Regions from separate parts of the Dermacoccus sp. BD5 genome, predicted to be linked through region 1. Evidence: riboswitches for the same ligand, from Rfam matches in the RefSeq annotation. Region 1 holds a riboswitch; each other region holds the start of a gene.
The links. A riboswitch is a leader RNA that binds a small molecule or an ion and turns the genes downstream of it on or off. The one in region 1 is predicted to bind thiamine pyrophosphate.
Positions count from the first base shown of each region.

Region 2: linked by a shared signal. The riboswitch ahead of thiC (phosphomethylpyrimidine synthase ThiC) and the one ahead of NQ706_RS00175 (MFS transporter) in region 1 are both predicted to bind thiamine pyrophosphate.
Region 3: linked by a shared signal. The riboswitch ahead of NQ706_RS03080 (thiamine ABC transporter substrate binding subunit) and the one ahead of NQ706_RS00175 (MFS transporter) in region 1 are both predicted to bind thiamine pyrophosphate.

Region 1 is NZ_JANJER010000001.1:35,348-45,174, forward strand. It holds gene NQ706_RS00150 (glycerophosphodiester phosphodiesterase) at 37-822, shown strand; gene NQ706_RS00155 (VOC family protein) at 1,054-1,446, shown strand; gene NQ706_RS00160 (phosphotransferase family protein) at 1,467-2,486, opposite strand; gene dxs (1-deoxy-D-xylulose-5-phosphate synthase) at 2,503-4,539, opposite strand; gene NQ706_RS00170 (hypothetical protein) at 4,712-5,089, opposite strand; TPP riboswitch at 5,202-5,307, shown strand; gene NQ706_RS00175 (MFS transporter) at 5,463-6,629, shown strand; gene NQ706_RS00180 (hypothetical protein) at 6,713-7,351, shown strand; gene NQ706_RS00185 (D-alanyl-D-alanine carboxypeptidase family protein) at 7,574-8,227, opposite strand; gene NQ706_RS00190 (B3/4 domain-containing protein) at 8,579-9,286, shown strand; gene NQ706_RS00195 (AMP-binding protein) at 9,466-9,827, shown strand, end outside.
Region 2 is NZ_JANJER010000020.1:776-10,602, reverse strand. It holds gene NQ706_RS12290 (DUF3054 domain-containing protein) at 1-325, shown strand, start outside; gene arc (proteasome ATPase) at 462-2,093, opposite strand; gene NQ706_RS12280 (tRNA (adenine-N1)-methyltransferase) at 2,304-3,512, opposite strand; gene NQ706_RS12275 (site-2 protease family protein) at 3,524-4,699, opposite strand; gene NQ706_RS12270 (PD-(D/E)XK nuclease family protein) at 4,749-5,594, shown strand; gene NQ706_RS12265 (CE1758 family FMN-dependent luciferase-like monooxygenase) at 5,888-7,078, shown strand; gene NQ706_RS12260 (CE1759 family FMN reductase) at 7,180-7,890, shown strand; TPP riboswitch at 8,134-8,248, shown strand; gene thiC (phosphomethylpyrimidine synthase ThiC) at 8,338-9,827, shown strand, end outside.
Region 3 is NZ_JANJER010000002.1:314,353-324,179, reverse strand. It holds gene NQ706_RS03095 (thioesterase family protein) at 1-698, shown strand, start outside; gene NQ706_RS03090 (ABC transporter ATP-binding protein) at 722-1,885, opposite strand; gene NQ706_RS03085 (iron ABC transporter permease) at 2,026-3,699, opposite strand; gene NQ706_RS03080 (thiamine ABC transporter substrate binding subunit) at 3,710-4,804, opposite strand; TPP riboswitch at 4,860-4,968, opposite strand; gene NQ706_RS03075 (DUF4235 domain-containing protein) at 5,239-5,574, shown strand; partial or broken gene NQ706_RS03070 (DUF72 domain-containing protein) at 5,952-6,227, shown strand; gene NQ706_RS03065 (circularly permuted type 2 ATP-grasp protein) at 6,367-7,896, shown strand; gene NQ706_RS03060 (DUF4921 family protein) at 8,095-9,378, shown strand; gene NQ706_RS03055 (nucleoside deaminase) at 9,391-9,822, opposite strand.

The sequences.
Region 1 (9,827 bases):
CGTTTCGTCTCCCGTCTCACGTGAGGACCGCTGCTCATGACCAAGGCAACCTCACATCTCGCGTCGCGGCCCGTCGCCCTGGCCCACCGCGGTTTCTCCGGTGGCACCTCGCATGCCCTGGAGAACTCGATGGCGGCGTTCCGCGCTGCCGCCGAGCTCGGCTACCGGTGGGTCGAGACCGACGTGCACGCGACCGTCGAAGGGGTGCTCGTCGCCTTCCACGACACGACCCTCGACCGCACGAGCGACGGGGCCGGCACGATCGCGCACCTGCCGTGGGAGGTGGTCGCACGGGCGCGCATCGCCGGGCACGAGCCGATCCCGCGACTCGAGGAATTGCTGACGCAACTGCCGCAGGTATGCGTCAACATCGACGTGAAATCGGCCGGGGCGGTCACACCGCTCATCGAGTGCATCGAACGGTGCGGCGCGCACGATCGCGTCCGCATCGCCTCCTTCTCCGACGCGCGGCGCCGAGCCGTCCTCGCCGGCCTGACGCGACCGGTCCGTTCATCGCCAGGGCAGTCGCGCACCATCGCGCTGTGGCTCGCGGCGCACCTGCCGGTGCTCGGTTCGCCCCTCGTCGCGCGCCTTGCGCACGGCATCGACGCCGTGCAGATCCCCGAACGTCAGGGCCGCCTGCGCGTGCTGACGCCAAGACTCCTGCGCGCCCTGCACGGCGCCGGGCTCGACGTCCACGTGTGGACGGTCAACGAACGCGCCGACATGGAGCGTCTGCTCGACCTCGGCGTCGACGGCCTCATCACCGACCGCGCCGACGTGCTCAAGGACGTCCTCGTCGAACGGGGTGAATGGGGCTGAGCAGAGCGGCTCGACGGGCGATCGCTTGGTTTCGTCAGCCTGCAGCGCGGACCTCGTCTTTGATGGCGTGACCGTGCAGAGGCCAGGTGCGGTGTGCTGGACGCACGTGGTTGGGGGTGCGCCGAAGTGGCGAGGCGCGATCGCTGAGCCGCGACCGTCGAGAATCGTTGACACGGCGGGTATCCGGCGAAAGTATCTTTACGTCAAGATACTTTCACCGGAAGGCGCCTCATGCTCACGTTGCATCATGTCCAGGTCTCGATGCCCGAGGGTCGCGAGGACGACGCCCGAGGTTTCTACCGCGATGCCCTCGGCCTCGACGAGGTCGCCAAACCCGGCGCGCTCGCACAGCGCGGCGGCGCGTGGTTCCGCGCGTTCGCTGACGACGGCGCCGTCGCGGCCGAGATCCACGTCGGGATCGACGAACCGTTCGTCCCCGCCAAGAGGGCCCACCCCGCCCTCGTCGTCGAATCGACAGCTGCCCTGGAGGCCCTTGCCGCGCGCATCGAGGGCGCCGGTTTCGACGTTAACTGGGCCGAGCGCCACACCCTCGACGGCTACGAACGCTTCCACTGCCGCGACGCGTTCGGCAACCGCGTCGAGGTGCTGACGCCCAAGCTCTGACGGCTCGCGAGCGCGATGCGTCAGTCGTGCGACGGCTCGGGCGCATGCCCGAGGGAACGGTTGATCTCGGCGATCAACCGGCGTCCGTGCACACCCCACGCGTGCCGCTCGTCGGCACTCGCGCGCGTCAGGGCGCGCTGCCACGTGAAGACGCGCCCGACCCGGGCAATGAGCAGGGCGTCGTCGACGGCGGCGCTCAGCGCAGTGCTCGAGACGACGTCGCTCCACACGCTGAGGTAGGCGCGCAGGATGCGCTCACGGGCTGCGCGGGCGGCGTCGTCGTCGAGGCCCTCGCCGATGCGCTCGAGCGGGACGAGCAGCGAGCACAGCGGGTTGCCGACGCTCGCGTCGCCCCAGTCGAAGATGCGCGCGTCGTGAGCGCCCGCCGAGGTGCCGTCGGCAAAGACGTTGCCGGCGTGCAGGTCGTCGTGCTGAATGGTCAGCGGCAACCCGACGGCGTCGAGCCGCTGCGCGGCGCGGCGCACCTCACGTGTCGTGTCGGGTTTGAGCCCAAGGCGTTGCCACCGGCGAGCCGATTCGCGCGGCGACATGTCGGGCACGCCCGCGTCGCGCAGTTGATCGACGACCCGCGTCGACGAGCGTTGCAGTCGCGCGTAGCGTCGCACCACGGACGACATGAGGCTGACGGCGTCGTCGTCACGCTGGACGTCACGCAGCACCGGGCCCTGATCGGGCATGAGCAGCCAGCCGCGCTCGGGGTCGTCGGCCCACACGACCGGAACCGCGTCGGGCGTGACGGAACGCAACGCGCGCAGGATGGCGGCCTCGGGGCTCATCTCCGGGCTCGTCGCCTTGAACCACACGCGCCCTTGATCGGTCGTCTCGGCGACGAGCACCGTCGACCAGGGACGCACCCGCGGCTGCAACGGCGTCGTCGGCACACGTTCGAGACCGCGCCGCGCGAGGGCCGTGTCCATCCAGCGCACAGCCTCCCAGCGCCACGTCTCACTGCTCCAGATCGCGCTCGCGGGCGCGACCTGATCAGAGCCGGGGAGAACAGGAAGATCGGGTGACTTCACCACGTCGTTCGACCGCTCAGTGGATGTCGGCGTGAGCGGCGACCGGCATGGCGTCCCCGAGATCACCCGTCGCACCGGCATCACGTCCCGCGGCCTGCGTGCCTGCGTCACCGTCGCGGGTGCCTGCACCGCCGCCAGGCGCGTGTGCACCACCGTCGTACGCATCGGCGCGCGTGAGTGCTGCGTCGTCGCGCCCGAGAGCGTCGACGATGTCGGCGACCGTCAGCCCCACGGTCGCGAGCACCTCGCCGCGCGAGGCGTGGACGAGGAACTCCTTGGGAATGCCGAACGTGTCGAGCGGCGTGCGCACACCGGCTTCACGCAGGCGTCGCGCGACGGCGCTGCCGACGCCCGCCTCGACGAGGTTGTCCTCGATGACGACGACCCGGCCCGCGGCGCGGGCGAGGTCGACGAGTTCGTCGGCCACCGGGTAGGTCCAGCGCGGGTCGATGACCTGGACGCGACGGCCCTGATCGGTGAGCAGATCGGCGACGCCGAGTGCCGTCGAGACCATCGACCCGACACCGACGACCAGCACGTCCACGCCGTCTCCGCCGTCGGGTTCACGCATGACGTCGAGGCGACCGAGACGTCTCTCGGCGACGAGCGGGTCGGCGACGTCGCCCTTGGGGAAGCGGATGACGCTCGGCGCGTCGTCGATGTCGACGGCCTCGCGCAGCAGTTCGCGCACCTGTGCGCCGTCGCGCGGGGCGGCGAGGTGCAGGCCGGGCACGATCGAGCAGATCGACATGTCCCACATGCCGTTGTGCGAGGCGCCGTCGGAGCCGGTGACGCCGGCACGGTCGAGCACGAACGTCACGCCCTGACGGTGCAGTGCGGTGTCCATGAGCAGCTGGTCGAACGCGCGGTTGAGGAACGTCGCATAGACGGCGACGACGGGGTGCAGGCCGCCGTACGACAACCCAGACGCCATCGTGACGGCGTGCTGCTCGGCGATGCCGACGTCGAACACGCGCTCGGGGTACTTCTTCGCGAACCCGTCGAGCCCGACGGGGATGAGCATGGCAGCCGTGATGGCGACGATGTCGTCGCGCTCGGCGCCGAGGGCGACCATCTCATCGCTGAACTCGTCGGTCCAGATGCGGCCACTCACCTCGAACGGCAGGCCCGTCTCGGGGTTGAACTTGCCGATGCCGTGCCACTGGTCGGCCTCGTCGGAGAACGCGGGCTCGTAGCCGCGGCCCTTCTGCGTGATGACGTGCACGAGGGTCGGCCGGCCGTAGTCGCGAGCGCGGCGCAGCGCGGCCTCGACCGCCGCCTCGTCATGTCCGTCGATCGGGCCGAGGTACTTGATGCCGAGGCTCTCGAAGACGCCCGTGTCGGGGTAGACGATGTCCTTGAGACCACGCTTCACGCCGTGCAGCGCCTCGTACATCTTCGTCCCGACCTTCGGCGTCGCCTGCAGGCGGTTCTTGCCCCAGTCGAGCACCTGGTCGTAGGTGTGCATCGTGCGCATCGTCGCGAGGTGGTGCGCCATCCCGCCGATCGTCGGGGCATAGGAGCGCTCGTTGTCGTTGAGGACGATGACGAGCGGCAGGTCGGCGTCGGCGGAGATGTTGTTGAGCGCCTCCCACGCCATGCCGCCGGTCAGGGCGCCGTCACCGATGACGGCGACGGTGTGACGGTCGCTCTCACCCTTGAGGCGGCGCGCCTTGGCGATGCCCTCGGCCCAGCTCAGCGACGTCGAGGCGTGCGAGTTCTCGACGACGTCGTGCTCGGACTCCTCGCGGCTCGGGTAACCCGACAATCCGCCGGATTTCTTGAGCTTGCTGAAGTCGTGACGCCCCGTCAGCAGCTTGTGGACGTAACTCTGGTGGCCGGTGTCGAAGACGAACGTGTCCTTCGGCGAGTCGAAGACGCGGTGCATCGCGATGCTCAACTCGACGACACCCAGGTTGGGGCCCAGGTGCCCGCCCGTCTTGGAGACGGATTCTACGAGGAACTGACGGATCTCGGCGGCGAGCGCGTCGAGCTCCTCGGCGGGGATTCGCTTGAGATCGTCCGGACCCGAGATGGTTTCCAGCAGCGTCACGTCTCACTCAGCCTTTCGAAAGTGCAGTCTCCTGAGTCTAGGTCGTCGACCGCGCAGCCGCCATGCGGGCGGGGGCACCCTCCCGTCGCGCCCCCGTCGGAGCCGGTAGCGCCGTCGGAGATCAAAGGCCGGGACTCTGCCCGCCCACGCACCCGCCCCGAACGCCGGCGCATCACAGCCGAGGGACGAACGTCTTGCCGCGCATCGCCTCGTGCACGAGACGGACGGCGCGCGCCGTGGCACGCAACCGCAGCCCCTCCGCGGACAGGTGCTCCATCACCTGCGGCACCGCGCGCGGTGGCAGCTCGTCAGCGAGGTCGACGCGGATGCGGCGATATGACTCGCGCATCGCGCCGAGTTGAGCGTCGACATGCCACGTCGCTACCCAAGCGAGCGCCACCGGGTGACGGCGCCATGCGTCGTAGGCCCGAAAATCCGAGGGGCACTGATCGAGCAGCCACTGCGTCGCCGCCTCCTGCCACCCCGGTACACCCGGCGGCGGCACACCTCTCGGCCAGCCCGGAGGGCCGGTGTTCACCTCGTCCGACATGACCCCAGCGTACCCCATTGTTCGAACACGTGTTCTATTCTATGACCGCCCCACGAGACCCGCAGACCGGCGCGAGACACGCCCCCGAAGCCGGGTGCTCTGTGGCATGCTGAGCCCGTCACACGGGAGCCCGAGGCGCGGGCTGAGAGGGCATCGCCATGCCGACCGTCCAACCTGATGCGGTTCATGCCGCCGTAGGGAGTGTTCGATCCTGGCTACCCTGACGCCTGCCCCTTCCCCTGCCCACGACGATGCGCCGCGCCTGACGCCGGCCGCCGCCACCCCAGAACGGCGCGAGGCCCGCCGCAGCGCCCTCGTCGGAAATTTCGTCGACCAGTTCGACATCTTCCTGCCCGTCATTGCGCTGGGTGGGGTGCTGTCGACGCGTTCGACGATTCCCGACGGCCCCGTCTTCGCCGCGACACTCCTGGGCCGCCCCCTCGGGGCGTTCGCCCTCGGCACCCTGGCCGATCGTCGCGGACGAGCCCGCGTGTCACGCGGCGCACTGCTCGGCCTGAGCGTGTGCACCGGCCTCATGGTGACGCTCCCCCTGCACACCTCGACGTGGGCCGTGGCCGCTCTCCTGGCGTTGCGCTTCGCCGCCGGATTCTTCCTCGGCGGGCAGTACTCCGCGGCCATCCCCCGCGCCCTCGCGCTCACAGAGCCGCAACGACGCGGCCACCTGAGCGGCCTCGTCATGGCGATGTCACCCCTCGCGAACGCCACCATCGCTGCCGCCACGATGATGCTGACGGCCTCACTCGGCGGCGCGTACACCACGTGGGGGTGGCGCCTGCTGTTCGTCGTCGGCGCACTCCTGCCGTTGATCCTGGCCCTCACCGCGAGGTCAGCGCACGCCGGGCCGGCAGGTCACAGCCACTCTCCCCACGAATCCGACAATCGCGATCCCGCCGCGCACGACGCGACCGACGACGAGGAAGAGCGCGTGACGGGCCGTGTCGTGGCCGCATTGTTCACCCTCATGACGGGGCTGTGGTTGTTCACGATGATGGGGGTCTCGGTGCTGACGAGTTCGCTGCGCCCGCACTTCTCCCCCCATGACGTCGGGCTCGTCATGCTCGTCGCGACGGCCGTCAGTGCGCCGACGATGGCCGCGGCGGGTGCCGTCTCGACGCGTGTGGGCCGTTCACGCTTCTTCATGGCGTTCGGAGCACTGGCCTGCATCGCCGCCCCCGCCGCCTATCTCGTGGCAATGCATGCCGCGTCATCGGGCAGCATCGTCGCCACGACGATCGCCGTCGCGACCGTCCAGATCGTCACCGTCTCCGCCTACGGCCCGGTCGGCGCCTACCTCGCCGAACACTTCCCCGAGTCGCGACGTTCGCGCGGTTACGGCAGCGTCTATTCGGCGTCGATCGTGCTGCCCGGCCTGTACCCGTTCTGGCTGCCCACCGTGACGCAGTGGCTCGGCCGTTCGGCCGTCGTCCCGCTCGTGCTTTGCGTCGCGGGCCTCCTCGTCACTCATGCCCCCGCGTGGATACGCGGAAGTAACGTTGGTGGTTACGAGAAAGTAAGTTGAGTGGGTGAAATCAGCTCGAACCGGTGGCGACGCCGTGATGATCTTGTTAACGTCGTGACTCGGTTCACATCGACTATCGAAGGATGAGCATGTTCACCACACGCCGTACCGCCAAGATCGCCCTCGTCGCCACCGCCGTGGCCGGCACCGTCACGATGGCTGCGCCCGGCGCGCAGGCCGCGACGAGCGACACGACGAAGGACACCATCTGGAACCTCGGCTACGACACGTCGGCGACGACGACGATCAAGAAGTCCGGGCAGTCCTCGACGACGACCGGCTTCACCTTCTCCACCCTCCACGTCGAGAAGGGTGACCTGAGCTCCGACATCATGCTCAAGGACTTCAAGATGCCGGTGAAGCTCGGCAAGCTGCAGATCGCCATCGCGACGATCTCGCAGGAACCCGTCGGCAAGGCCGTCGGAACGATCGACCCGAACACGCACAAGATCGTGCAGACCCAGAAGGTCAACCTCCACATCAAGGATGTCTCGGCCACGGGTAAGGGCCTCATCAACCTCGTCGGCAAGAACTGCCGCACGAGCAGCCCCATCACGCTGACCGTGACGGGCAAGCAGGGTGGCTTGTTCGACCCGATCAACCTCTCGGGCACGTTCACCATCCCGAACTTCGCCAACTGCGGCCTGTCCACGAGCCTCGTCAACAGCCAGGTGGCCGGCCCCGGCAACACGATCAACATGACGCTGACGCCGCACGGCTGATCGCGACCGGCCTCACACGCATCATCTCGGCCGCCGGTACCCCACGGGTGCTGGCGGCCGACGCGTGTCGACTGACGGCAACCGCCACCCGCCCCGATAGCCGCTCGAGCATCACGCACCTGCACGACGAATGTGCGGCACATGCTTCGCGCAGACGCGTAATCGTCGAGCAGCTGATGGCCGGCGCGGTTCACCCAGCGGTTGCAACCTCCGTCACCGTCGTCACCCGACGAAGTTGTAGTGCCACCACTCGGGGTTGGACCCGCGCCGATCCATGTAGTCGGGGCGGTCGAATCCGCAGCGCTTGGAGTTGGCCGTCAGCCACACGTCGTGAGAACGCCCGAAGTACAGAGGCGAGTTGATCGCGTTCGTGCGGGCGATGCCGAAGTCGATCGTGTTGCCCAACCCGTGGTTCGAGGTGCCGGGGACGGCCGCGCGGGGGTAGCCGAGAGTGCGGTAGAGCAGCTGCTGACGGCTCAGGGTGCGGTAGGCCTCGGTGATCGTCAGCGCCACACCGAAACGAGCCTTGAAAGCCGCGGCCAGTCCGAGATATCCGACGGCCGCCGCGCGCGAGAGATACCGCGGCTCGTGCGGCAGGTTGCTGACGTTGACGCTCCAGCTCGGCAGTCGCGTGACGGCCGACATCGGCAGACGGCCGTTCACCGCGCGCGCCGTCGTCGCGACGAGGACTGCGGACGTCACCCACCGCCCCTTGAACGCACCCTCGGCGATGCGGAACCACAGGCCGCTCGCGTCGTAAGAGCCTGTCAGCGTCGTGGTGCTCGCCAGCGTCCCGACGATCCGGGCGCGCGGTTCCAGCGTGGGCTGATCGCGCACGTTGACGCGGTAGGAAAGCGTCGCGGTCGTCCGTCGCACGAGGACCGACGTTGCCCCCGCACGGGCCACCTGCCTCGACGCAGGAACCGCTGCGAAAGCCTGCGGCGTCCCGTCGATCACGAGGGCCGTCGTCGCCGCAGCGAGGCCGGCGTGTCGAAGTGCGCCACGTCGCGTCAGTGTCTGCATCGCAGAATTCCCCCGTCACTCGTCGGCGCGCTGCCCGCCCCGCCATCTGCCTCTTGAGTGTGACACACATCACCGCGGCGCGGGAGATCGTGCGTCACGCCCGTGAACAGGGGCGCTGCGGCAGCACCGGTGCGGCCACCGCCTCGAGACACAGCCCCACCCGGGGGCACCCACGCGTCGTGTCGTCCGCGCGAGAATGGGCCCATGACTTCTTTCGACGCCTGGCTCGAAGCCGCTTCCATCGATGACTCTGTGCGCGAACTGCGCCCCGATTACCGTGCCGTTCTCGTCGTCGCGCGGGGCCTGCACGGCGGTGCGTCGAACGAGGAGAGCGAGACGCTGCTGTTCGCCGCCGAGGAGCACGTACGCGGCATGCTCGAGCACACCCCTCCCGAGGAACTGCCGCACATCGCGGCCTGGCGCGATGCGTACCGCGCGTTCGGCGCGAAACCGCAGCGCACACGCAACTCGGCGGAGGCGCTGCTGCGCCGAGCCGACGCCCTCCCCCGCGTCAACGCGCTGACGGATGCCTACAACGCGGTGTCCGTGCGTCACCAGACGCCCCTCGGCGGTGAGGATCTCGACGCCTACGACGGTGCGCTGCGCCTCACGCGCGCCACCGGCGACGAGGAGTTCTCGACGATGTCCTCGGGCGCCGAGACGATCGAGCACCCCGACGCCGGCGAAGTCGTCTGGCGGGACGACGCCGGCGTCACCTGCCGCCGTTGGAATTGGCGTCAGTGCTATCGCACGCGTCTGACGTACGACACGACGAACGCGATCTTTATCTGCGATGTCCTCGACGTCGAGCCCGGCGACGGCGAGCAGCGCGCTACCGAGGTGCGCGACGCCCTGTGCGAGGCGCTCGAGGCCGTCAGCCCCGGAGTGACGCTGACGAGTCGCATCCTCTGATCCATCGGCGGCGCCGATGGTGCCCGGGTTTCGCGACATCGGTGCCCCGTTTCCCGGGCAACATCGGGGCGGGCGACGTCACGTCGCGCGCCTGCCGACTCACTCGAACTGCCGAATAACGCCCAAGAGTCGCCTCTCACCTCTACCGTGATTCACATCACGATGACATGAGGTGACGCATGCCGAACATGGCCGACCCGATCTGGACGCACGCGACGGGCGCACCGGAGCGCCCCGCGCTTCGCAGCCCGAGCACGACCTGGAACTACGCCACGCTGCGGGACAAGGTGGCCGCGTTCGCGGGGCATCTACGTGACCGCGGCATCAGCCAGGGCGACCGAGTCCTGCTCATCGCCCCCTCCGTTCCGGAGTTCGCCGTCGCCTACTACGCCGCGCAGGCCGTCGGGGCGATTGTGGTGACTCTCAACACGATGTCCACTCCCGCAGAGATCGAATACGTGGCGACGGACTCGGGCGCTCGGCACATCGTCGCGTGGCACGCGAGCGCCGTGGCTGGCGAACGCGTCGCGAGCAAGCTGAC
Region 2 (9,827 bases), on a different contig from region 1:
CGTCGTCCTCGTCTTCGCCGCCGTCGGACGGCGCAACCACGGCGAGGCCGACGCCCTCACCGGCATCGTGACGACGGCGTGGCCGTTCGTCGTGGGAGCGATCGTCGGATGGATCGTCCTTGTCGTCATGAAGCGATTGCCGGGGCGCTCGCTGACGTCGGGAGTGATCGTGTGGCTGACGACGGTCTTCGTCGGAATGATCCTGCGTCAGGTTTCCGGGCACGGCACGGCCGTCGCGTTCGTCATCGTCGCGCTGGCGTTCAACGGCGCGTGCATGCTCGGCTGGCGTCTCGTCGCGCGCGGGCTGGAACGTCGCCGCGCTTGACTCCCCGTTCGGGAATCACCGCAGCGATACGGCACCTCGCGTCCTCGCCCGCATGGCGCCGGACGAAGCCGAGCTGGAACGCGGCGTCGCGCGGCTCGTCGAGGTGCTGCGGGACTGACCCGTGGCGACGCGTGAGTCAGTTCTTGTCCGCGAGCGTGCGGATGTTGACGATGCGCTCACCGCGGCGGCCGGACACGCGGGCCCAGTCGTCGGGGTTGCTCGTGCCGGGCAGATCCTCGTTCTCGCGGAACTCGTCACGGCACGCCTGACGCACGTGCTCCGCGCGAATACCGCGCTCGTCGGAGGTGATGAGGGCCTTGATCGCGGCCTTCTTCGCGCGGTCGACGATGTTCTGGATCATCGCGCCGCTCGCGAAGTCGGCGAAGTACAGCACCTCGCGCGAACCGTCCGCGTACGTCGCCTCGAGGTAGGCGTGCGCGTCGTCGCGGGCATACAACTCCCCCGCAGCGATGTCGATGAGCGACGCCGCAACCTTCGACGGATCGCCGTCGTGCGCGGCGATTTCGTCGGCGTGGAACGGCAGGGCCGGCGTCAGATACTTGCCGAAGATGTCGCGCCCGGCGACCTCGTCGGGGCGTTCGATGCGAATCTTGACGTCGAGGCGCCCCGGGCGCAGGACGGCCGGGTCGATCATGTCCTCGCGGTTGCTCGCGCCGATGACGATGACGTTCTCGAGGCTCTCGACGCCATCGATCTCGGCGAGCAGCTGCGGCACGATCGTCGTCTCGACGTCCGAGCTGACGCCGGCGCCACGGATGCGGAACAGTGACTCCATCTCGTCGAAGAACACGACGACGGGCGTGCCCGAACTCGCGACCTCGCGCGCTCGCTGGAACAGCACGCGGATGTGACGCTCCGTCTCGCCGACGTACTTGTTGAGCAGCTCCGGGCCCTTGATGTTGAGGAAGTAGCTCGTCGCGTCCGAGTTGCCCTGCTTCGCCGCGACCTGCTTCGCGAGCGACGCGGCAACCGCCTTGGCCACCAACGTCTTTCCGCACCCAGGCGGGCCATAGAGCAGCACGCCCTTCGGTGGACGCAGGTGGTGCTCGGCGTACAGATCGGCGTGCAGGAACGGCAACTCGACGGAGTCGCGGATCGTCTCGATCTGCCCGGCGAGGCCCCCGATGTCGGAGTAGTCGATGTCGGGCACCTCCTCGAGCCCGAGGTCGGAGACCTCGGCGCGCGTCAGCCGTTCGAGCACGAAACCGCTCTTGGCCTCCATGAGCAGCGTGTCGCCGGGACGCACAGTCACGTCCGCGAGCGGCCCGGCGGTACGGACGACACGTTCCTCGTCGTTGCCCGTCGCGACGAGCAGGCGGCCGTCCTCGAGCGTCTCCTTGAGCGTGACGGTCTCGCCTGCGCGCTCGAACCCGACGACCCTGACGATGTTCATGGCCTCGTTGACCATGACCTCCTGGCCGGGCACGAGCTCCTCGATCGTGATCGCGGGCGAGAACGACACGAGCATCTTTCGGCCCATGTAGAAGATGTCGGCGCTGCCGTCGTCATGCGCCGCGATGACGGTGGCGTAGTTGTTCGGCGGCTGCGCGAGACGTTCGATCTCACCCTTCATCGACGCGATCTGGTCGCGCGCATCCTTGAGCGTGCGCACGAGACGCTCGTTCTGCGACGACACCGTCGTCAACTGCGAACGCAGCCGCAGGACGTCGGCGGGCGACGTCGCGCCTGATGACGTGTCGTTCGAGGACGACGTCCGGTCCGTCGGGTCGAACTTCGGGCCGCTCATCACCGTTTCCTTCGCCTTCGGGGTGCTCGTCAGAGCCGTCTGGCTCCTCGTGCGCACCGAAGCGCGGCCCGAGCAGCCACTCGTTCCACCCTATCGACCTGCGCACACCCGCGACGACGAACGAGCACGACCCAAGTGGATCGTGCTCGTTCGACGAGGCTCTGATGGCTGGCTCGTGCCTCGATGACGACGTCTGAGACGACCCTCGCGTCAGTCCTGATCGGTTGCGACGGGCGCCTCGGCGTTCTCTGCGGCAGCATCCGGTTCAGCAGCGACGGACGTCTCCGCGTCGGCGGCCGAGCCGGCGCTCGCCTGCGCCACCGAAGCGGCGTCAGAGCCCGCCGGCCCGGCCGACTCAGGGGCGCGTGCGGTGTCATCGCCCGCGAGCGCCTGTGCCGTCGGGGTGTTCTCGAACGAGCGCACGAGCTTGCGCATCTTCTTGTCGGAGACGGGGCGTTCGCCGACGGCTTCGGGTGTCCACGCGTCGTCGGGCGTGGGCTCCGGGGCGCTGGCGGGAGCGCCGTCGTCACCGTAGGCACCCTTGGCAGGGCGGCGCTTGACGAGCGGCGCGGCGACGCCGTCGGCGAGGCGGCGCGTGGAGATGAGGAAGCCGGTGTGGGCGTGCATGCGGTGCTCGGGGCGCACGGCGAGGCCTTCGAGGTGCCAGCCGCGCACGAGGCTCTCCCACGCGTTCGGCTCGGTGAAGCCGCCGTGATCGCGCGCGGCCTCGGCGACGCGCGACAACTGCGTCGCGGTCGCGACGTAACAGATGAGCACGCCGCCGGGCGCGAGCGCCTCGTGAACGACGTCGAGGCACTCCCAGGGCGCGAGCATGTCGAGCACGACGCGGTCGATCGTGCCCGACTCGACGGTCTGCGGCAGCGCCTCGACCAGGTCGCCGACGGTGATGCTCCACGCCGGGTGGTCGACGCCGAAGAACTCGCGCGCGTTGCCCGCGGCGATGGCGGCGAAGTCCTCGCGACGCTCGAACGAGTACAGGCGCCCGTCCTCACCGACGGCGCGCAGCAGCGACATCGACAACGCGCCCGAACCGACGCCCGCTTCGACGACGCGTGCGCCGGGGAAGATGTCGGCCATCGTGACGATCTGCCCGGCATCCTTCGGATAGACGACGGCCGCGCCGCGCGGCATCGACATGACGTAGTCGCTCAGCAGCGGACGCACCGCGAGGTACTCGACGCCCGCCGTGTTCGTCACCGTCACCGCATCGGGCGAACCGATGAGGTCGTCGTGCTTGATGTGACCGCGGTGGGTGTGGAACTGCTTGCCGGGCGTCAGCGTGATCGTGTGCATGCGCCCCTTGGGGTCGGTGAGCTGGATGCGCTCGCCCTCCCGGAAGGGGCCGCGGCGGTAATCGGCGCCGGTCGACGGGGCGGGGGTCTGATCGCTCTCGCTCATGGGGAGCAAGTCTAGGCGCCCCGCGGCATGGTGCCGCTCTCGTTCGCGTGACGCTGCATCGCACGCTCAAGGTCGGCGAGCGTCGCGATGCCGACCAGTCGCAGCGCGACCGGGGAGTCGGCAGCTGCGGGCTGCCCTTCCACCGGCATGCTGACGGTGACGACACCCGGCGTCGGATCGCCCTCGAACGCGGGCAGGATCGCCATCACGTCGTCCTGCGGTGATGAGATGACGGCGCCCGCATGCGGCAGCAGGGCCTCTCCGAGGGCGCTCGCGGGCACGTGTGGGCGCTGATCCACGGGCACCCGCACGTGCGCACCGGGCGCGACGAGGGCGCTCGCGGCGCCGTCTGCGTCGATGAGGACGATCGTGTCGCCCGTCTCCGGCAGCGCCGCGACGGGCGTGCTCGCGGGGACGGCGACGGCGGGGCGGATGACGTCGGCGACTCGGATGCCGCCGAGGAACTCGCGGTTGATGCCGACGTTTACGGCGACGCTCGCGCCGCGCCAGAGGAACGAGGCGATGAACAGCAGCCACACGAGGCTCCACAACGAGCCGGGCGCGCGTACGAACCCGAGCACGGCCCACGCGGCCACGCCGATGGCGACGATGCGTCCGCACCAGCCGGCGGCCTTCATGCCCGTGGCGCGGTTGCCCGTCAGCTTCCACACGAGCGCGTCGACGAGGAACCCACCGTCGAGCGGCAGACCGGGCAACGCGTTGAACGCCGCGACGAACGCGTTGCTCCACGCGAACGCCCCGAGCAGCAGCGGCACGGCGCCGTCGCCGTCACTCGCGCGGTGGCCGAGGAAGCCGATCACCGCGAGCGCCGCGTTCGACAGCGGCCCGACGGCGGCGACGAGCGCGCTGCGTCCGGGCGTCGCGTCGGGGGTGTCGTAGCTCGTGTGGCCGCCCATGAGGTCGGCGACGATGTGCGTGACGCGGTAATGGCAAGCCTGTGCGACGAGGGCGTGCGCCGCCTCGTGGACGAGCACGCTGAGCAGCAGCAGCAACGCGTACCCGATGCCGACGACGTACGCGCCGAAACCCCATTCGGGGTGCAGCGAGGCGACCTGCGGGCCGAAGATCGCGACGATGATGACGGCGATGATCGGCCACGTGCGTCCGATGTAGACGGGCACGCCGCGCAGCGAGGCGATCTTGAGGCCGGGTGTGGGCTCGGGCATGCCCCAAGACTATGTGGGCCTCGTGCGCCGGGCCGATTAGACTTCTCGGATGCCCGCTTCGTTGTCTCCGTCGCGCGCCTCGGACTTCATGCAGTGCCCCCTGCTCTATCGCTTCCGCGTCATAGACAAGCTGCCGGAGTCGCCGAGTGCGGCAGCGTCGCGGGGGACGCTCGTCCATTCGGTGCTCGAGCGCATCTTCGACGTCGACGCCCCGAAGCGCACGCTCGAGCGGGCGCTCGACCTCGTCCCCCATGCCTGGGAGGACATGCTCACCGACGAACCGGAGCTGGCCGAACTCGCGGGCAGCACACCGCACGATCTCGCGGCGTGGCTGCGTGATGCGGAGAAGCTCGTCGAGAAGTGGTTCGCGATGGAGAACCCGCAGTTCCTCGAACCCGCCGAGCGCGAGCTCTACGTCGAGGCCGACCTCGACGGGCTGACGTTGCGCGGGTACATCGACCGCCTCGACGTCGCTTCCGGCGGGCAGATCCGCGTCGTCGACTACAAGACGGGACGGTCGCCGTCGGAGCTGTTCGAGGGCAAGGCGTTGTTCCAGATGAAGTTCTACGCGCTCGTCATCTGGCGCACGCGGGGCGTCATGCCGCTCATGCTGCAACTCGTCTACCTGGGCAACAGTCAGTTCCTGCGTTATCAACCCGACGAGGCCGACCTGCTCGCGCTCGAACGCAAGCTCAAGGCGCTGTGGCGCGCGATCGAGCGCTGTGCTCAGACGGGTGACTGGCGGCCCAAGAAGTCGCGCTTGTGCTCGTGGTGCGATCACAAGGCGCTCTGCCCGGAATGGGGCGGCACTCCCCCGCCGCTGCCCGAACACGCGGCGCGTCTCGCGCTCGATCCCCGCGCCACCGGCGACCTCGGAGACGTCGATGACGACTGAAGGATGACCGTTCGGGCCGGTCGTCGAAGCGGCAGCCACCGTCCGAGTTGCGCGTTGCGGGCATCTATCGCCTCCTGCACTGCGTCCGCCCCCGCGACGAGGCTGACGACAACCGCTCATTCACCAACGTCCATCGAATGTGGACGAAAATCGCAGATGGGTACGGGAGTCGCGGTTGGGCCGCGCAGGGCCAGGGTCACCGGGGGCGCAGCTGGAATAACCGGCCGCGCCGTCCCGTTCCGCAAGTAGTTGCATTTTCAACTACATGAATGCATGGATCAAGGGAGGCCCTCATGCAGTTCGGCATCTTCACCGTCGGTGACGTCACGACGAACCCGACGACAGGGCGCACCGTCAGCGAGCACGAGCGCATCGCGAACACCGTCGAGATGGCGAAGCTCGCCGACGAGGTGGGCCTCGACGTCTTCGCCACGGGCCAGCACCACAACCCGCCGTTCGTCGCACCGGCCAACCCGGCCGTGCTGATGGCGAACCTCGCGGTGGTGACGAAGAACATCATCCTGTCGACGTCGACGACGCTCATCACGACGACGGACCCGGTGCGCATCGCCGAGGACTACGCCTACGCGCAGCATCTCGCCGGCGGCCGCGTCGACCTCATGCTGGGGCGCGGCAACACCGGCCCGGTCTACCCGTGGTTCGGCAAGGACATCCGCGACGGCATCCCGCTCGCCATCGAGAACTACGCGCTGCTGCGCCGCCTGTGGAACGAGGAGAACGTGACGTGGGAGGGCAAGTTCCGCACACCGCTGCAGGGTTTCACCTCGACGCCGCGCCCGCTCGACGACATCGCGCCGTTCGTCTGGCACGGCTCGATCCGCAGCCCCGAGATCGCGGAGCAGGCCGCCTACTACGGTGACGGTTTCTTCCACAACCACATCTTCTGGCCGCCGCAGCACGCTGCGCAGATGGTGCAGTTCTACCGGGAGCGCTTCGAGCACTACGGTCACGGCCGGGCGCAGGACGCGATCGTCGGCCTCGGTGGGCAGGTGTTCATGGCCGAGTCGAAGGCGAAGGCGATGGAGACGTTCCGCCCCTACTTCGATCACGCGCCGGTCTACGGCGGGGCGGGTTCGTTGGAGGACTACACGCGTCAGACGCCGCTGACGGTCGGCACGCCGGACGAGGTCGTCGAGGCCACGCTCGGCTTCCGCGACTACGTCGGTGACTACCAGCGTCAGCTGTTCCTCATCGACCACGCCGGGTTGCCGCACGCCGAGGTCATGCACCAGATCGAGCTGCTCGGCACGAAGGTCGTGCCGCAGCTGCGCGCCGAGATGGACGTCCGACGCGCCGCCGGCGTGCCTGATGCCCCGACGCATGCCAGCCTGCTGGCTGCGCGCGCTGCCCAGACGACCGACACGCCCTCGGCTGACGCCGGGCAGATGGGCCGCGTCGAGGCAGGTGTGCCGCGCGCTCCGAAGACCGACGACGTGACGGGAACGCGCGCCGAAGACCGTTGAGCATCAGCCCGGTTCGCCGACAACTCGGCTGACCGGGCCGGCGGGCGACGCCGGCGGCGGCGTTCGGCCCAAACTCAGAACAACGAGACGAAGGAGACACGATGACGAACTGGACGGCACGCCTCGCCGTGATCAGCGGTGGGCTGAGTGAGGAATCGTCGACGCATCGTCTCGCCCAGCTGCTGAGCGACGCGGTTGTCGAGAGTGCGCGGAAGCAGGGCAGCGAGGTCGTCGTCGAGCGGATCGACCTGCGGGCGCTGGCGCACGACATCACGACGGCGTCGTTGACGGGGTTCGCTCCCCCGGCGCTCGCGGACGCCTACGAGGTACTGGGCGCGGCCGACGCCGTGGTCGCGGTGACGCCGACGTACAAGGCGAGCTTCACGGGCTTGTTCAAGTCGTTCTGGGACGCGACTGCAGGCGGCGTGCTGAGCGGCGTGCCCGTCATCGTCGGCGCGACGGGCGGTTCCGCCCGACACTCACTGGTGACGGACACCGCGTTGCGACCGCTGTTCGCGTACATGAAGGCGCTCGTCATGCCGACGGCCGTCTACGCCGCGCCCGACGACTGGGCCAGGCGAGGCCTGGAAGCGCGTGCGAGCGAGGCTGCGGATGAGTTGACGCAGCAGCTAGAGCGCATGCTCGGCGGAGCAGACGTGGTGGTGAACGGCGGTTCTGACGCGCGCGTGTCCAAGAATGGGGAAGCGCCGAGAACATCGTCGAACTCGGTTCGTACGCTTGCCGAGACGCGAAATCGGGCGCGCGATCCGTTCGTCGCGGTGCCGACGATGGAAGAGATGTTGCACGGCTGAGCACGACTCGTGACCGGAGGGGTGGGGGGGGGGGGGGGGGGGCCGGGCCGGGGCCCCCCCGCCGGGGGGGGGGGGGGGGGGGGGGGGGGGGGGGGAGGGGGGGGGGGGGGGGGGGGGGGCCGCCCCCCCCCCCCCCCCCCCCCGCCCCCCCCCCCCCCCCGCCCCCCCCCCCCCCCCCCCCCCCCCCCCCCCCCCCCCCCACCCCTCCGTCACGTTCGTCTGCCGGGATGTGCCATAGTCAGAAGCGTCCTTCGTGGGAGTCCTGAGAACAGGGCTGAGAGGGAGCTGATACTGCTCCGACCGCTACCCGACCTGACCCGGATCATGCCGGCGCAGGCAGCCAAGGAGACCCTATGGTCGCTCATCCTCCGTTCGGTGCCGACGTTCGTCGACGCCTGCTGCGTGGGGTCTTGCCGTGCCTTCGTCCGATCCGAAGGAGGCACCATCATGACGACGTTCAACTCCCGCGACCTCGCGGCCACCACCGACCGAGCAGCCACGTCGCCGGCGTCGGCCCCCGTTCAGACGCGCGCAACCACCCCCGCTGACGGATCGGACGCTCGCCGCAAGCAGTACCGCGACGCGGACGGCCTGCGCGTGCCCTACACCGAGGTCATCCTCGACAACTCCCCCGGCACCGGCGCGGCCAACGCTCCCGTCGAGCTGTACGACACCTCCGGCCCGGGCAGTGACCCCGAGGTCGGGTTGTCGCCCCTTCGCGCCGAGTGGATCGCCGCACGGGACGACGTCGAGACGTACGCCGGCCGAGAGCGCACCCTGCTCGACGACGGCCGTTCGGCCGTCCGACGCGGTGAGGCGAGCCACGAGTGGCGCGGTGAACGTCGCGCACCGCTGCGCTCCAAGGACGGTGCCGTCGTCACCCAGATGCATTACGCCCGCAAGGGATTGATCACCCCCGAGATGCGATTCGTCGCCGCGCGCGAGAACTGCGCCGTCGAACTAGTGCGCGACGAGGTCGCCGCCGGACGCGCGATCATCCCCGCCAACGTCAACCACCCGGAGAGCGAGCCGATGATCATCGGGCGTCGCTTCCTCGTCAAGGTCAACGCGAACATCGGAAACTCGGCCGTGACGTCGTCGATCGCCGAGGAGGTCGACAAGCTGACGTGGGCGACGACGTGGGGCGCCGACACCGTCATGGACCTGTCGACCGGTGACGACATCCACACGACGCGCGAGTGGATCATCCGCAACTCCCCCGTCCCGATCGGCACCGTGCCGATCTACCAGGCCCTCGAGAAGGTCAACGGTGAGGCCGACAAGCTGACGTGGGAGATCTTCCGCGACACCGTCATCGAGCAGTGCGAGCAGGGCGTCGACTACATGACGATCCACGCCGGCGTGCTGCTGCGCTACGTGCCGATGACGGCCGAGCGCATCACGGGCATCGTCAGCCGCGGCGGCTCGATCATGGCCGGCTGGTGTCTCGCGCACCACGAGGAGAACTTCCTCTACACCCACTTCGACGAGCTGTGCGAGATCTTCGCCCGCTACGACGTCGCCTTCTCCCTCGGTGATGGCCTGCGCCCCGGCTGCACCGCCGACGCCAACGACGAGGCGCAGCTTTCCGAGCTGCGCACCCTCGCCGAGCTGACGAAGCGGGCATGGCGGTTCGACGTCCAGGTCATGGTCGAGGGCCCCGGGCACGTGCCGCTCGACCTCGTCGAGGAGAACGTGCGCCTGCAGCAGGAGTGGTGTGACGGCGCGCCGTTCTACACGCTCGGCCCGCTCGTCACCGACGTCGCACCCGGCTACGACCACATCACTTCCGCAATCGGCGCGACGACGATCGCGATGGGTGGCACCGCGATGCTGTGCTACGTCACGCCGAAGGAGCACCTCGGGCTGCCGAACCGTGATGACGTCAAGACCGGCGTCATCACGTACAAGCTCGCGGCGCACGCCGCCGACGTCGC
Region 3 (9,827 bases), on a different contig from region 1:
ACGAGGGCGAGCAGCACCTCGCCGCGTCGGCAGGGCTCATGGTGCACTGCATCGAACAGCACGAGCCGCGCGACGACATGCAGCTTGCGAAGATCACCTTCGACGTCCTCGGCTTCATCCCGCTGCGTCCGACGCTCGTGTCGGTGCGCACGATTCGCCCCGGCCGCACGATCGAACTCGTCGAAGCCACGTTCAGCGTCGACGGACGAACCATCATCGTCGGGCGCGCGTGGCGTCTGTCGAAGCAGGATTCCTCACCGGTGGCGGGCGCCGACGTGCCCACCATGCCGCCCCTCGAAGAATGCACCCCCTACAGCATGTCGAGCATGTGGCCGGGCGGCTTCATCCACTCCCTCGACGGTTACGAGGCCGAACCTTACGTGCCGGGCCGACACCGCGTCTGGCTGCGCACGCAGCTGCCGATCGTCATGGGTGAACAGGTCACCCCGACGACGCACTTCCTCTCCGTCATCGACGGCGCCAACGGCATCGCCGTCCGCGTCGATCCGCGCGAGTGGATGTACCCCAACGTCGATTTGACGGTGCACCTCTTCCGCCAACCCGACCCCACCGCAACGGGATTCGACACCACCGTCGCGATGGGCGAGAGCGGGCTCGGCGTCACGATGACGTCACTGCACGACGTCCACGGCCCCGTCGGACGCATCGCGCAGAGCCTGACGGTCCGCAAGCTCTGACGCGCGATGTTGCCCGGGAATCTTCAGTGGGTGAACTGCACGCCCTGGGAGGCGTCGAGCACGACGCCGACGCGGGCGCCGGGCTCGAGCGCGGCCGGTTCGACGTCGCCGGGGTAGGCCACGGCAGCCAGCTCCAGCGTGGGCAGCGCATCGAGCCGGACGCTCACGCGCGTCAACTCGTCCGCCACCGCGCTGTGCACGATGCTCGCCGCCAGCGCGCGGGGGGCCCGGGCGTCACGCGCTCCGGCCGCTTCGCCCCACGAGGAACCATGTGTCGCCCCGGCGTCACGCATTGCGACACCGTCCCCCGAAGAGGAGCCGGACGCCGTTCCTGTCGCAACCACCCGTAGCGCACTCTGACGCAACTTCCAACGCCCCGGCGCGAGGCCCACCGCTGCCGCCTCGTCGGGGTCCAGGGTCGTCGTGAAGCCGAGGAAATCGGCGGTGTCTTCGTCGGACGGCGCGGCCCACACCTCACGCGCGGCACCGTGCTGGACGATGCGTCCGTCGCGCATGACGGCGATGTCGTCGGCGACGGTGAGCGCCTCGCCGTGATCGTGCGTGACGAACAGTGCGGTAGCGCTCTCGGCCGTGAGGATGGCCCGCAGATCGGTCGACAACCGCTCGCGCAGGCCTCTGTCGAGGGCCGAGAGCGGCTCGTCGAGGAGCAACAACCGCGGTCGCACCGCGAGGGCCCGCGCGAGCGCCACACGCTGCTGTTGACCGCCGGACAGCGTTGCGGGAGAACGCTTCTCGTAGCCAGGCAGCCCGACGAGGTCGAGCAGTTGCCCGACGCGTGCGGCCTGCTCGGCGCGCCCCACACCACGTCGCGCCAGCCCGTAGGCGACATTCGCGGCGACGTCGAGGTGCCCGAACAGTTGGCCGTCCTGGAACATCAGCGCGAAGTCGCGCTTGTGCGTCGGCACACGCGTCACGTCGTCGCCGTCGAAGCTGACGCGCCCCGCGTCGAGACGCTGCAGCCCCGCGACGGCGCGCAGCAGCGTCGACTTGCCGCAGCCGCTCGGGCCGAGGACGGCGAGCACGCGCCCGGCGTCGACGGTGACATCGACGTCGTCGAGCGCCGGTGACTCCTGGCCGGCGAACGTCACGCGGGCGCCGCTGACGACGAGCCCGCGCGCCGCCTCCGCGGCCCGCTCACCATCGGCCCGCTCGCCACCAGACGTCATCCCCTCGGACCGCGTCCCACCGGCTCGCAACCCGTCGGACCTCTCTCCACCAGACGGCATCCCGTTGGCCCGCTCTTCACCGACCGGCGCCCCACCAGCCCACGCCGGACCGGCGTCGCCTCGCCTGGGTCGTCCCACCATCAGCCCATCCTCCCTGCGGCGACGCCGCCGATCTTGTCGACGGCCACCATGACGAGGCCAGTCACGGCTGCGAGCACGACGGACGCTGCCATCGCGCCACCGAAGTTGGCGTCACCGGGGCGCCCGATCAGCTGGTAGATGACGACGGGCAACGTCGGCGAATCAGGTTGCGCGAGAAAGGCCGTCGCGCCGAACTCGCCGAGCGAAACCGCGAGCGCGAACCCGGCTGCCGCGACGAAGGGTCGCCACAGCACCGGCAGATCCGCCGTCATCCATGCCCGGACCGGCGAGGCCCCGAGCGCGGCGGCCGCCTCGCGCGGACGGGGGTCCAGCGAGCGCAGCACGGGCGTCAGCGTGCGCACGACGAGCGGCAGCGCGACCATTGCCTGCGCGATCGGAATGAGCGCTGACGACGAACGCAGGTCGAGAGGCGGCCGGTCGAGCGTGATGAGGAAACCGAAACCGACGGTCACGGCCGAGACGCCGAGCGGCAGCATGAACGCCGCGTCGAGCAGCCGGACGACACTCCGCCCCTTCGGGCTCGCCGCGCGCCACGACACGACGACGCAGACGCACACCCCCAGCACGAGCGCGAGCAACGCAGCGTCGATCGCGATGCGCCAGCTCTGCGAGAGCGCACCGACGACCCCGAGGTCACCCAATCCGCGATAGTGCTGCACCGTCCAGCCGCCATCGGAACGCAGCGAGCGCACGAGCAGCGTCACCAGCGGCGCCAGGATGAGCGCCCCGACAGCGGCGGTGAGCGTCAGGGCAGCCACGTCACCGCGCCCAGGACGTCGCAGCGCCGTCTGCTGCGTCACGCCACGCCGCACCCGCTCGTCATGACGCCCGATGCGCGAGCGTTCGCTGACGACGAGCAGCGCCGCGACGAGGACGAACTGCGTCACCGACAGCACCGCCGCGGCTCGCAGGTCGAGGAATTCGACGGTGAGGGAGTAGATCTCCGTCTCGAGCGTCGAGTAGCGCAGGCCACCGAGCATGAGGACGATGCCGAACGCCGTCGAGCAGAACAGAAACACGACGCTCGCGGCGCTGACGACGGCGGGGCGCAGCTGCGGCCACGTCACCGTCCGGAAGACCTCCCGCGGTGATGCCCCGAGTGCCGCCGCCGACTCCGCCGTGCGCGGGTCGAGCGACGCCCACATCGGCCCGACGGTGCGCACGACGACGGACACGTTGAAGAACACCATCGCGAGCAGCACCGGCTGCCACGAGCCGTCCCAGCCCAACCAGGCAAGCGGGCCGCCGTCGGCGAACAGCGACCGGAACGCGACGCCGACGACGACCGTCGGCAGGACGAACGGCAGGACGACGAGCGCGCGCCACACCCCCGCCCCCGGCACGCGCAGCCGGTACAGGGCGTGCGCGACGGGCACACCGAGCAGCACCGAGCACGCCGTCGCGAGCGCCGCCATCCACACGGTGAACCACAGCACGCGCAGGATGCGCGGGCGCGTCAGGACGTCCGTGAATCCGCCCAGATCGACGTGCCGACCCGGCGCGAGCCCACGCACCGCCATCGCTGCGACGGGCCACGCGAAGAAGATCGCGAGGAACACGAGCGGGACGACGGCAAGCGCGGCCATGACGAACGGCGCGCGAGCGCCCCGGGCTCGTGCGCCGCGACGCAGACCATCACGGGTGCCGTTCATCGCTCGGGCGTCACTTGGACGTGACGTCCTTCCACTTCGTCAGCCATTCGGAACGGTTCTTGTCGATGTCGGCGGGCGACACCTCGATCGGCTTCGTCGGCTGCTTCGCGTTCGCCGCCCACGCCTTGGGCAGTTCGACGTTCGAGTCGACGGGGAAGACGTACATCGAGTCGGGCAGCGACTTCTGGAAGCTCGCACCGTTCATGAAGTCGATGAGCGCCTTCGCGCCGTCGGGGTTCTTCGCCCCCTTGAGCACACCGGCGTACTCGGTCGATCGGAAGCACGTGTCGAGCAGCGCCGACGTCGTCGACGTGCCCGCCTTGTCGACGGTGAACGCCGGCGAGCTGTCGTAGCTGACGACGATCGGACGCTTGCCCTTGCCACTGCCGCTGAAGTCGACCTCGTACGCGTCGCTCCAGCCCGACGTCAGCTTGAGCCCGTTCGCCATGAGCTTCTTCCAGTACGCCTCCCAGCCGTCCTGGCCGTAGTGGCCGACGGTCGCGAGGAAGAACGCCATGCCCGGCGAGCTCGACGACGCGCCCGGCGCGACCATGAGGTTCTTGTACTCGGGCTTGACGAGGTCGTCGAACGAAGCGGGCTTCGTCTTGTGGTTCTTCGTGAACCACGCGTCGTCGACGTTGACGCACACCGACGCGGTGTCGATCGGCGCCAGCTGCCCCTTGCCCTGGCCGTCCGGCAGCTCGTACTTCGACGCCGACGCAGGCGCGCCCTTCGGGCTGTACGGCTCGAGGACGTCGTTCGTGGCGACACGCGAGGCGAACGTGTTGTCGATGCCGAACACGACGTCACCGAGCGGGTTGTTCTTGCTCAGCACGAGCTTGTTCGCGAGCTCACCGGCGTCACCGGACTTCACGACCTTGACGGTGTAGCCCGTCTGCTTCGTGAACTCGGCCATGACGTTCTTGTCGGGCGCCCACGACTCGTGCGTCACCAACGTGACCGTCTTCGACGCGCCCGAACCCGACGCACCCGAGCCGCCCGCCGAACTCGACTTCGACCCCGACGAGTTGTTGTCGACGCTGCACGCCGCCAGCGCACCCACGCACGCGAGCGCCAGCACGGCGCGGCCACCACGAGACATCATGTGAACGTTCCTCCTCACGGCCAGTGAGGGACGTCGTCGCCCGCACGTACGCGCGACGAGTGAGAACTCGACTTCCTCCGCCGGTGCTAACCGGGTCAGGTTCGAGGGTTTGGTGCCGGGTGCGGCACGATCTCAGCGCACACTGCGCTCCCCTGTCGTTCGAGCGCGAGATTAGCACCGACCACCGACGGACGACACGCTTCGGCCCGCTTCGCACTCCGGCATCCCCGCTGACGGCTCGTGCGCACCTCACGCCGACGCCCGATCCCCCGTGCAAGAGGCGACCGCCACGACGCCCACCCCCGTCAGACCGGGCCGATGACCATGCCGACTGGCGCAGCGACACATGCACGCGCGAGGATGGACCCAAGACATCAACGGCCCGAGGCTCGACGACGCCTCACGACGGCCGACGACACGTAAGGGGAAACACCATGGGCAACCTCGTGTGGAAGGTGCTGAGCATGGGCGCCGGCATCGTCGCGAGCAAGATCGCGACGACCACCGCCACCAAGACGTGGAAGATGACGACCGGCAAGAGCCCGCGCAGCGCGAAGGACCCGAACGCCAGCATCATCGAAGCCGCGATCTACGCCGCCATCTCCACCGGCGCACTCGCCGCCGCGAAGATGTACGCCGAACGCCGCGCCGCCGACTACTTCACCAAGTCCGCCGGCCACCCGCCGCAGGCCCTCGTCAAGCGCGCCGAAGAAGAAGCCAAGGAAGCCCAGAAGGGCAAGAGCCAGGCGCCCGTCGTCGTCATGAAGTAATTCCCCTTCGTCCGCTTTCCGGCGTGGGAGCCTCGCGGGCTCGGCTCCCACGCTCGGTGCAGCAGACTCGGGGGCGTCCATGTCGCGCATGGAGCCGTCCGCTTGGAGGGTCAGGTTCTGCCTGGCCCTCCTCGCGTGTCTCGGGCCGACGCATCACTGAGCGTCGCGAATTTCGTCCACACCGACGAATCACGTCCACATTTGCGATTCACGTCCACCTCGGCGAACATCGTCCACATTCACGTCCCGGCCGAACGTCACGCCGCGCTCCGGTGGCATCTGACGACATGAGCACGGCCACCCGAGCGCAACTGCGCCTCGGCACGTCAGGGGGGACGTAAGCCGCCTGGAAAGGCACCGTCCACCCCGCAGGCGTCGCCGACCGCGTGCGCCTCGAGTACTACGCGGCGAACCTCTTCGACACCGTCGAACTCAACGCCAGCTACTACCGCTGGCCGGCACTCACGAGCCTCGAGGGCTGGCACCGCCGCCTACCCGGCGGGTTCCGCATGACCGTCAAGGCATGGGCAACCGGCATCAACGGCTGGCTCACCGAGGGACGCACCGTCTGGGCGTACTTCAACAACGACATCGACTGCGCCGCCGTCGCCAACGCGCAGACCCTGGGCCGCTTCGTCCACGACCGCACGTGACCGATCAGCCCTGCTTCACCCATGCGGCCCCTCACCTCGCCCGCCATCGCCCGAGATCCGCCCACCTCCGCGCGACGGACCAGAACCCGCCCGCCTCGTCCGCGAGCGCACGTGAGCCGTCTGCCGTAACGTCGTGCCCATGACCACCGCACAGGGCACGAACGCGACGAACGACGAGGGCGCAGAGGGCGAGATCGTCCCCGAGGCGTTCAGCGAATACCGCGAGCACGAACCCGAGACCCCGGGCGTGCACGACGAATCCGTCACCGACGATGCGGAGCTGCGCCCCGACTACGCGGCCGTCATCGAGCGCATCGAGACGCTCGGGCCCGACGAGGTGTCGCGCCGCCTCGAAGCGGCCGGCAAGGGCCTGACCGAGCTCGGCGTGACGATCAACTCCGAGGACGGCAACCGCCCGTACCCGATCGACATCGTGCCGCGCATCATCTCGGCCGAGCGCTGGGCCGAGCTCAGCGCCGGCGCCGAGCAGCGCGTCCGTGCGCTCGAACTCTTCCTGCGCGACGTCTACGGCCCCGGCGAGATCATCAAGGCGGGCCGCGTCGACGCCGACATGCTGCGTCGCTCGCCCGGCTGGTCCAAGGACGGCCAGCGGGTGCCCGCTGACTTCGTCCGCGCCGGCATCTGCGGCCTCGACCTCGTCTCGCCCGCGTCCGGCGAGTGGATGGTGCTCGAGGACAACCTGCGCATGCCCGGCGGGCTCGGCATGACGCACATCAACCGCGAGGTGCTCGAGAACCACTTCGCCGAGATCCTGCCGCCCGCCGAGACGCTCGAGCACCCGACCCGGACGTACGGGCTGCTGCACGAGTCGCTCGTCGCGAGCGCAAGACTCGTCGACGGTGGCGTTGCCGGGGGCGAGATCGGCCTGTGCATGGTCTCCCCCGGCCCGACGGACACGACTTGGTACGAGCAGAACCTCGTGAGCGGCCAGGTCGGCGCCGCCATCGTGACGGCGGACGCCCTCGTCGTCGACGACGGCAAGCTGTGGCGCCTCGACGGCGGCGAACGTCACCGCGTGCACCTGCTCAACCCGCGCATGGGTGAGACCGAGCTGTTCGGAGCGAAGGGCGCGGACGGTCGTCCGCTCGGCGACGCGCTGCGTGACGTGCTCGCGGCGGGCGCGGTCGCCATCGTCAATGCGCCCGGCAACGGCCTCGCCGACGACAAGGCGACGTACGCGCTCGTGCCCGACATCATCGATTTCTACCTCGGCGAGAAGCCGCTGCTCGCGCAGGTGCCGACGCTGCTGTGCGCCCGCGAGGACCAGCGCGAGGAGGTGCTCGATCGCCTCGACGAACTCGTCGTCAAGCCGATCGACGGCTACGGCGGCAGCGGCATCACCGTCGGCCCGGAGTGCTCGGCCGACGAGCTGGAGACGCGCCGTCGGGAGATCCGTGAGACGCCGGAGCGCTTCGTCGCGCAGGACATCGTGCCGTTGTCGACCCTGCCGACGCTCGTCGACGGCTCGTTCGCGCCGAGCCATGTCGACCTGCGCGCGTTCGTGCTGCAGCGCCCGGACGAGCAGGACGCCTCGCGCACCGTCGCCGTCACGGCACCGGGAGCGATGACGCGCGTCGCCCCAGCGGGCACGATGATCGTCAACGTCTCGGCCGGCGGCGGCGCGAAGGACACCTGGATCCAGCGCTGACGCCCGCATCGCGGCCCGGTGCGACGCTCGAAGCGCCCTGACGCGATCGTCGACGGCCGCGCCACCGTGCGCAGAGTTACGCCAACCTGCGCAGAACCGCGCCCGGTCGCGCAGCCCCATGCCTCTGCGGGCAAGTGCACCCAGGTGCACTTGCCCGCAGAGGAGACGGGGCGCGGCGCCGTGGGTGAGACTGGAGTCATGACGCCCGACGCCAGCCAGCAGCCGACCGAGTTCATCCGCACGATGGCCGACGGCACGACGAAGCAGGTCAACCCGCTGAGCGGTACGAAGGTGTGGACGGTGCCAGGCCGCGGCGACCGTCCCCTCGGGCTCGTCCCGCCTGGCGTCAAGGACCTCGAACCGCACGACTTCACGGCGTCCTGCGCATTCTGCTCCGACCGTTACCTCGAGACGCCGCCGGAGAAGGTGCGTTCCGTCCTCGCCGCAGGTTCCGCCGAGGGGCCGCGCTTCGTCCGACTGCGTGGTCTGACGCCGGCCGAGGTGACGTCGCAGGTCGCCGAGTTCCGCCGCATCCCGAACCTGTTCGAGATCATGTCGGTCGACTACTGGCAGGCCAATCACGGTTACACGTTCGACGACGCGATCGAGGCCCGCCGCCGCGCCTACGAGGCTGCTGACGGAGGGCGCGAACACCTGTTGCGCCTCGCGCGGGTGCGTCTCGGCAAGCGCGCCGAGGGCGCCACGGACGCCGAACTCCTCGACGCTGCAGGCGATTTCTTCGCGAGCACCCATGACGTCATCGTCGGCCGCCGCCACTACGTCGACGGCGCGACGCGCAGCGACCAGCTCGCCTCGTCAGGCGCCCTGACGCCGACCGAGCACCGCGAATACCTCGACCTGACGATCGACGCGATGGCCGAGCTGTACGCGACGAACCCGCACGTGCGCTACGTCGCGGCCTTCCAGAACTGGCTCAAGCCGGCGGGCGCGTCGTTCGACCACCTGCACAAGCAGATCGTCGGCATCGACGAGTTCGGCACCTCGACCGACCTCGACATCGATGCGGCGCGTCGCGATCCGCGCGTGTTCGAGGAACTCATCGCCTACGCGCGCAGCCACGATCTCGTCGTCGCGGAGAACGCTCACGCGATCGCCTTCGCCGGGTTCGGCCACCGCTACCCGAGCATCGAGATCTGGTCGACGTCCGGCACGTGCGAGCCATGGCTCATGACCGACGACGAACGTCACGCGATGGCCGACCTCGTCCACGCCATGCATGCCGCGACCGGAACCGATGTGCCGTGCAACGAGGAGTGGCACCACCGTCCGCCGTCCATGAGCGACGTCGAGATCCCCTGGCACGTCGTGCTCAAGTGGCGCATCGCCAACCTCGCCGGGTTCGAGGGCAGCACGAAGATCTACCTCAACACCATCAGCCCCGCGGGCGTCCGCGACCGCGTCGTTCCCGCGCTCCGCCGGTTGCAGGAGGAGGGCCGCCTCGCCCCCGGCATCCGCCTCTGATCGCTGCGCGCGTCACCGTCGGGTCGCGAAGAACTCCTTGAGGACCGCCGAACACTCGTCCTCACGGATGCCGCCGACCACCTCGATGCGGTGGGTCGAGCGTGAGTCGCGTACGACGTCCCACAACCCGCCGCAGGCGCCGGCCTTGCGATCCCACGCCCCGAGGACGATGCGCGCCAGCCGCGCCTGAACGGCTGCCCCCGCGCACATGAGGCACGGTTCGAGCGTGACGACCAGGGTGCAGCCGTCGAGGCGCCAGCCCCCTCGCGACGCTGCAGCGCGCCGCATCGCGACGATCTCCGCATGACCCGTCGGGTCGCCGTCGACCTCACGAAGGTTCGCGCCGACGCCGATCACCTCGCCGTCAGCATCGACGACGAGCGCTCCGACCGGCACGTCTCCCGCCGCGCCCACCTCACGCGCCAGTTCGAGCGCGCGCCCCATCCACG